One region of the Myceligenerans halotolerans genome, then DNA from elsewhere that is predicted to be linked to it. Evidence: riboswitches for the same ligand, from Rfam matches in the RefSeq annotation. Region 1 holds a riboswitch; the other holds the start of a gene.
What was found. A riboswitch is a leader RNA that binds a small molecule or an ion and turns the genes downstream of it on or off. The one in region 1 is predicted to bind S-adenosylmethionine.
Positions count from the first base shown of each region.

Region 2: another riboswitch for S-adenosylmethionine. It lies ahead of metE (5-methyltetrahydropteroyltriglutamate--homocysteine S-methyltransferase); the one in region 1 lies ahead of ACYVK5_RS02195 (aminotransferase class V-fold PLP-dependent enzyme).

Region 1 covers NZ_BAAGRL010000004.1:288,049-292,063, forward strand. Annotated here, with positions in the region: gene ACYVK5_RS02180 (S8 family serine peptidase) at 1-15, opposite strand, end outside; gene ACYVK5_RS02185 (O-succinylhomoserine sulfhydrylase) at 201-1,463, opposite strand; gene ACYVK5_RS02190 (rhodanese-like domain-containing protein) at 1,460-1,939, opposite strand; SAM riboswitch class IV at 2,159-2,274, shown strand; gene ACYVK5_RS02195 (aminotransferase class V-fold PLP-dependent enzyme) at 2,305-3,738, shown strand; gene ACYVK5_RS02200 (mechanosensitive ion channel family protein) at 3,915-4,015, shown strand, end outside.
Region 2 covers NZ_BAAGRL010000004.1:72,554-76,568, forward strand. Annotated here, with positions in the region: gene ACYVK5_RS01290 (hypothetical protein) at 132-359, shown strand; gene metE (5-methyltetrahydropteroyltriglutamate--homocysteine S-methyltransferase) at 603-2,987, opposite strand; SAM riboswitch class I at 2,981-3,086, opposite strand; gene ACYVK5_RS01300 (methylenetetrahydrofolate reductase) at 3,149-4,015, opposite strand, start outside.

The DNA.
Region 1 (4,015 bases):
TGATCGGGTACGCAAGGGTGGGATCCCTTCGTCGTTCCGGTAAAGCGGTCATCTGCGACACATCGGAAAGTGCTCTCCGAACGTAAACCTGAGCGACCTCGGGGAACAACGAAGGTATTTGGGCTGCGCTGAAATGTGGGATGGATCACAAAAAGGCCGGTGCCCTGGCCGTGGCCAGGACACCGGCACAGAGCCTGCGCCTACGACGCGGCCAGCGCCTGCTCCACGTCCTCGACGACGTCCTGGACGTCCTCGAGCCCCACGGACAGCCGCACCGTGGTCTCGCTGATGCCCACCTTGGCGCGGCCTTCGGCGCCCAGCTTGCGGTGGGTCGTCGTGGCAGGGTGAGTGATCAGCGACTTCGCATCGCCCAGGTTGTTCGAGATGTCGACGATCCGCAGCGCGTCGAGGAACGCGAACGTCCGCTTCTTGGCACCGTCGGCGTCCGTCCCCGGCGGGACGTCCAGGTCGAAGGTCACGACGGTCCCGCCGCCCGACATCTGCGACCGCGCCAGCTCCGCCTGCGGATGCGAGTCGAGGAACGGGTACCGCACCCCGGTGGCGCCGTCGAACCCCTCGAGCGCCCGGGCGACCTCCAGCGCCGACGCCGTCTGCGCCGCGACCCGCACCGGCAGCGTCTCCAGCCCCTTGAGCAGGGTCCACGCGTTGAAGGGCGACAGCGACGGCCCGGTGTTGCGGATCAGCGTCTGCACCGGACCGGTGATGAACTCCGAGGTCCCGAGGATCGCGCCGCCCAGCACGCGCCCCTGCCCGTCGATGTGCTTGGTCGCGGAGTAGACGACGACGTCGGCCCCGAGCTCCAGCGGGTGCTGCAGCAGCGGCGTCGCGAACACGTTGTCGAGCACGACGGTCGCTCCCGCGCGGCGCGCCAGCTCGACCACGGCCCGCACGTCGACGACGTCCTGCATCGGGTTCGACGGCGTCTCGAAGAACACGACGTCCGCCGGCTCCGCCAGCGCCTCCTCCCACTGGGACAGCACGTGGCCGTCGACGTAGTCGGTGCGCACCCCCCACTTGGCGAGGATCTCGTCGAAGATGACCACGCTCGACCCGAACAGCGCGCGGGCCGTGACGATCCGGGACCCGGACCGCACCAGCGCCGCCAGCGCCGTGAACACCGCGGACATCCCGGTCGCCGTCGCGTAGCAGGCCTCCGCGCCCTCCAGGACGCGCAGGCGCTCCTCGAAGGTGTGCACCGTCGGGTTGCCGTAGCGCGAGTAGACGAACCGGTCCAGGTCGCCGGAGAACGCCGCCTCGGCGTCCGCCGCGGAGTCGTACACGTAGCCCTGCGTGACGAAGACGGCCTCGCTGGTCTCCTGGAACTCCGTGCGTGCGTGCCCGCCCCGGACGGCAAGGGTCCGCGGACGGACGCCGGCCGGCAGAGGCTTGCGCCCGGAGCCGCCGGGGACGGCGTCGGGCGGGAAGGCTCCGGTCGTCGTCACGCGTCGGCCTCCGTCACCGGCAGGTCGCGAACCTTCCAGCCGCTGTGGTTGCGGACACCGTCCGGCCCCGCCGGGCCCTCGAACCCCTCGAGCACGTTGTACGACGGCGCGATGCCCGCGCTCGTGGCCAGCCGCGCGGCGCCGATCGACCGCTGGCCGGACCGGCAGAGGAACACGACCGGGCCGCCGGCCGCGCCGACGCCGGTCTTCAGCTCTTCCAGGAACGCCGGATTGGGGCGGCCGTCGGCGTGCACCCACTGCGCGAACACGACCCGCTTGTCGAGCGAGCTGACGTCGGGCACGCCGATCGTGCGCCACTCGCCCTCGGTGCGGACGTCCACCAGCGTCGCGTCCGGGTCGTCGCCCAGGAGATCCCACGCCTCCTGCGGGGTGATGTCGCCGGCGTAGCCCGCGGCGGGGCGCGCGGCCGGCCGCCGGCCGAGGCTCGCGGGGGTGTCGGATTCGGGGTTGCTCATGGCACTCCTCCCATCGGCCGTGGCGTTAGCACCCTGGCCCGGGAGCGCCGCACGTGCGCGCGGGTCCCAGCGGGTTGCTGCGGGGTCGACGTGCCACGTCACTCGCCCGCTCGGGATGGTCGACGCGATCGTACGTCACCAGGATGAGCCGATCACACAGTGAGACCAGAATGTGGACGCTCTTTGACGCCCCCGTCCGGGGATCGCAGGATGACGCCAGGTCATGAGCGCCAGCGACAAGCCCCGGCTTGCTGGCCGGCAACCCTCCTCTCGCGGTGGGGTGCCCCGGGTGACGACCTGGCCGCGTTCGAGACCGCTCGTGGCAAGCGCGGGGACCACTCCCCCAGGACTCGCTGGAGGGCGCCATGACGGCAGCCACCGACACCACGACCACCCCTGGCACGGTCGGCCGGACCGCGCCGCTCCTGCCGGTCGTGGGACACGACACGCTCGTCCCGCTCGTCGACGGGCGACGGGTCACGTACTCCAACCTCGACGTCGCGGCCTCCGCGCCCGCCCTCGAGTCGGTCGCGGAGCGCGTGGCCGAGACCCTGCCGCTGTACGCCAGCGTGCACCGGGGCGCGGGCTACCTGTCCCAGGTCTCCACCGCCCTGTACGAGGCGTCCCGCCGCGCGATCGGCGCGTTCGTCGGTGCCCGCGAGGACGACCTCACCCTCGTCACGCGGAACACCACCGACTCCCTCAACCTGCTCGCCGGATGCGTCCCCGCCGACCCGGTCACGGGCGCGCCGGGCCGGGTCCTCGTGCTCGACGTCGAGCACCACGCCAACCTCCTGCCGTGGCAGCGGCTCACCGACGCCACCGTCCTCACCGGAGGGGCGACCGTGGCCGACACCCTCGCGCAGGTACGCGGCGAGCTGGCCGACGGCGCGTCCGCCGGCAGGCCCTACGTTCTGCTGGCCGTCACCGGCGCGTCCAACGTGACCGGCGAGTCGCTCACGATCGCCGACCTGGTCGAGGCCTCCCACGAGCACGGTGCGCGCATCGTGCTCGACGGCGCCCAGCTCGTCCCCCACCGCCGGTTCTCCCTCGCGGACAGCGGCGTCGACTACCTCGCCTTCTCCGGCCACAAGACCTACGCGCCCTACGGCTCCGGGGCCCTGGTCGGCCGCCGTGACTGGCTCGACGCCGGCACGCCCTACCTGGCCGGCGGCGGCGCCGTCCGGCGCGTGCGGACCGGGGGCACCGACTGGCACGACGGGCCCGCCCGGCACGAGGCCGGCTCCCCGAACGTGATCGGCGCCGTCGCGCTCGCCGCCGCGTGCGAGGCGCTCGCCGCGCTCGACCCGGCGGAGGTCCGCGAGCACGAGGGCGAGCTGCGCCGCCGTCTGGTGGGCGGCCTGGAGGCGATCGACCGGGTGTCCGTGGTGCGCGTCTGGGACGACGCCGTCGACCCCGTGGGTGTGGTGACGTTCACCGTCGCGGGGTACGACCCGGGGCTCGTCGCCGCGTACCTGTCCGCCGAGCACGGCATCGGCGTGCGCGACGGGCGGTTCTGCGCGCACCCGCTCCTCGGGCGCCTGGGGTTCGACGCCGGTGCCGTGCGCGCCTCGGTCGGTGTCGGGACGGCCGGCGAGGAGGTGGAGCGGCTCATCGCCGCGGTTCGCGCGCTGGTCACCGACGGTCCGCAGGCACAGTACGACGTCGTGGACGGGCTGTGGGTGGTGGTCGACGACCCGCGGCCGGTGCCGGAAGGGTCCGGGCTGGCCGGGCTCCTGGCCACGGCCGCCGCCGGTTACCTCGCGGATGTCGCCGCCTGCCTGCCCGACGAGGTGTGACCCCGCGGCTCCGGGCGACATATCACTATTGATTTCCCTTCACCACATTTCTTGAACGCGCGCAATATCCCCCACAGGGATACCTTCGTGACGTGCCGGAAGTGTCCCGAGGTGACATACCTCGGCACGGCGAGAATCATCTCGAAGGGGGAAGGGAAAACATCACCATGGACTGGATGTCAGGCCTCACGCATGCCTGGAGCTCGATCGCAAGCTTCGTCCCGAAGCTTCTCGTGTTCCTTGTCATTCTCTTCATCGGCTGGATCATCGCGAAGGC
Region 2 (4,015 bases), 220 kb from region 1:
GGTGGCCAGGCGTGCATGAGGGCTACTACCGGGGCGCCGTCTGCCACGGAGCCATCCAGATGCTGATCGCGCCGACCGGGCGCAGGATCACGGCTTCGGGCCTCCCTCGGACGCCGTTAGGCTTGGTGTCCATGACGAACTTCCAGGTTGCCCACCGTGACAAGCAGGAGCCGACGGCGGCCCTCCTGGTGCGTGTGATCGTGTGCTTCGCCCTGTTCCTGGGCGGCCTCGCCCTGATCGGCGTGGGGAGCCACGGTGCGCCGTCCGAGGATCTCGGCAGCGCGCTCACCTTCACCGCGGGAATCCTTCTGGTCTGCCTGGCCTTCGGCCTCCCGATGCTGGGCGCCCACGAACGCTGACACGTACCCGTCGCGGGCGCCCGTCCGTCACAGGCGGGTGAGCCGGATCGCGTCCGCGACGACGTGGGCCACGTCAGGACGGCTACATTCCGGCGACATCCCACCGACGTCATACTCTGGTGTGATCCCTCCGTCGTCACGGCCACGAGGTTGGCGTCGCCGGCACGAGGTTGCCTGCCGCGGATCTCGGACGATGCGCGTGAACCTCGTGCCGGCGCCGCCGACCTCGTGCCGGCGCCGCCTCTAGACGGACGCCCGGACCTCGCGGGCCGCGGCGACCAGGTTCGTCAGCGACGCCTTCGTCTCCTCATAGCCGCGCGTCTTCAGACCGCAGTCTGGGTTCACCCACACGAGCCGCGGGTCGATCTCGGACGCGGCGAGCTTCAGCAGGTCCGCGACCTCGCCGTCGGACGGGACACGGGGGCTGTGGATGTCCCACACCCCCGGCCCGATGCCGCGCGCGTAGCCGGCCGAGGCGAGGCCCGGCACGATCTCCATCCGGGACCGTGCCGCCTCCACGGACGTGACGTCCGCATCGAGGTCGTCGATGGCACCCACGATGTCGCCGAACTCCGAGTAGCACAGGTGCGTGTGGATCTGTGTCGAGGGGGCGGCGCCCGACGTCGTCAGCCGGAACGACCGCACCGACCAGTCGAGGTACGCCGGCTGCGCCGCGGCGTCGAGCGGCAGGAGCTCGCGCAGTGCCGCCTCGTCCACCTGCACGATGGCGATGCCGGCCGCCTCGAGGTCCGTGACCTCGTCACGCAGCGCGAGCGCAACCTGGTTCGCCGTGTCGCCCAGCGTCTGGTCGTCCCGCACGAACGACCAGGCCAGGATCGTCACCGGGCCGGTCAGCATGCCCTTGACTGGCTTGTCGGTCAGCGACGCCGCGTACGTGGCCCACGGCACCGTGATCGGCTCCGGGCGGGACACGTCGCCCCACAGGATCGGCGGACGGACGCACCGCGACCCGTACGACTGCACCCAGCCGTGCACGGTGGTCGCGAACCCGGCGAGGCGCTCGGCGAAGTACTGCACCATGTCGTTGCGCTCCGGCTCGCCGTGCACCAGCACGTCGAGTCCGAGCTCTTCCTGCAGCGCGACGACGCCGGCGATCTCCTCACGGATCCGCGCCTCGTAGTCGGCGTCCGGAAGGTCGCCGCGCGTCCAGGCGGCGCGGGTCGTGCGGATCTCCGTCGTCTGCGGGAACGAGCCGATCGTCGTGGTCGGCAGGAGCGGCAGGTCCAGGCGCTCGCGCTGCGCGGCGGCGCGGTCCGCGTAGGAGGCGCGCGCGAAGTCGGCGTCGGACAGCCCCGCGAGCCGGTTCCGCACGTCGGGGACGACGACGCCCGCCGCGTCGGCACGCCCGGTGACGGCCGCCGTCGCCTCGGCGAGCTGCGGCTCCACGGCCCCGCGACCTTCCTGCAGCCCGCGCGCGAGCGTGACGACCTCCCCGACCTTCTGGTCGGCGAACGCCAGCCATCCCGCCAGTGCCGGATCGAGCCGCGGCTCGTCGTCGACGTCGTGCGGGACGTGCAGCAGGGAGGTGGACGTGCCGACGGCCACGGCTCCGGCGCCTGTCGCCTCCCCGAGGGACTCAAGGACGTCGAGCCGCGCGGCGAGGTCGGCGCGCCAGATGTTGTGACCGTCGATCACGCCCGCGACCAGGGTCTTCGACGCGAGGCCGGCGACAGCGGACGGCGCGGTCCCGCGGATCAGGTCCAGCGCGATCGCCTCCACGCGGGTCCCGGCGAGCAGCTCCAGCCGGTCGCCCGAAGCGCGCCGCAGGTTGCCGAACGGTGCCGCGACGAGGATCTGCGGGCGCTCGTCCCCGGGCGCCGGGGCCGTGAGCGTGTCGTACGCCCGGCGGACGGCGTCGGACACCGCGTCGAACGGGACGCCGATCAGGTCGCTGACGAGCGCGGGCTCGTCGAGCTGCACCCATGGCGCTCCGGCGGCGGCCAGCGCGGCCAGCAGCTCGCGGTAGGCGGCGACGACGTCGTCCAGCCTGCTCAGCGGGGAGAAGCCCTCCGGCGCGCCGTCCTCGGGCTTGCTGAGCAGCAGATACGTCACCGGCCCGACGATCACCGGGCGCGTCACGACGGGTGTGCCGCCGTCGGACGGCCGGGCCGCCTCGACGAACTCGCGGACGATCCGGTCGTCGGCGAACCCGATCGGGGTGTCCGGACCGATCTCGGGGACGAGGTAGTGGTAGTTCGTGTCGAACCACTTCGTCAGTTCCAGCGGCTGCTGCTCCGCCGTTCCGCGCGCGAGCGCGAAGTACGTCTCGGCGGGCACCCCGTGCGCATCAGCATCGGCCACATCTCCGGGGTGCGTCACCCCGTCGAAGCGGGCCGGCACGGCACCCAGCGTGGCGGTGATGTCGAGGACCTGGTCATAGCGGGAGAACGAGTTCGGGACCGCGCCCGTGTCCGCGGCCAGGCCGAGGTCCACGAGGCGCCGTACCGTGGCGAGGCGCAGGTCGTGGGACGTTCGCTCCAGCTCGTCGGCTGTTGTCGTGCCCCTCCAGTACGACTCCAGCGCACGCTTGAGCTCGCGCCGTCGTCCGATCCGGGGATAGCCGAGCACGGTGGCGTGCGGGAAGTCGGGCAGGGTCTTGTCAGTCATCTCAGCTCCATCGCACCTGGCATTGAGCACCGTGCCCCGGGACGGGAGTGGTTGCTGCGGCGTCGTCGAGCCAGGTCTCTCGGCCGCTCTGGATGGTTGTACATGCCTCCGCGGAGGCGGGACCTCGGTGTGTCGCGCGGGCTGTCACGCCCTGCGCGACCTCAGGCCGAGGCGGTCGTGAGGCCCACGCCGGACAACAGGTCCAGCGCCGGCCGATGCTTGTTGAACGTGTAGACGTGGATTCCGGGCGCGCCCGCGTCCAGGACGGCCTGGGCGAGGCGCACCGTGTGCTCGATGCCGCGCTCGTGCTGGGCCTCGGTGTCGGGCGAGCCGTCGTCGAGCCGCAGGCCGTCGAGCTCCGCGAGCAGGGCCGGCGGCGGCACGACACCCGTCAGCTCCTCCACGCGGCGCAGGCGGCGTGGCTCGGACGCGGGAATGATCCCCGCGAGGATCGGGATCGTCACCCCGGCCCTGCGGGCCGCCTCCACGAAGCCCGTGTACGACTCGGCCTCGTAGAAGAGCTGGGTGATCGCGAAGGATGCACCCGCCTCCTGCTTCTCCAGGAGACGGACGACCTCCTGCTCACGCGTGGTGCCCGCGTCGGCGTTCCCGTTCGGGAACGTCGCCACCGCGATCGTGAGCGGCTTGGCCGCCCCGCGCAGCGCGGTCGCCGGGCTGGCGGCGCAGCGGCGTTCCTCGACGTCGCGCAGCAGCCGGACGAGTTCGATGCTCGAGTGCACGCCGTTAGCCGGCGGACGCCAGTCCGGCTGGTCCTTGGGCGGGTCGCCGCGGAGCGCGAGGAACGTGCGCACGCCGGCGTCGAAGAAGTCGTCGATCACCTCCGACACGTCCTCGCGGGACGCGCCGACACAGGTCAGGTGGGCGACCGGGAGGACCGGCGTGCCCTCCAGGAGCTTGGTCACGACGTCGCGGGCCGTGGCGCGGTCGCCGCCGCCCGCTCCGTAGGTGACGGAGATGAAGTCGGGTTGCGTCGCGACGAGCCGGCGGGCGGTCTCCCAGAACTTGGG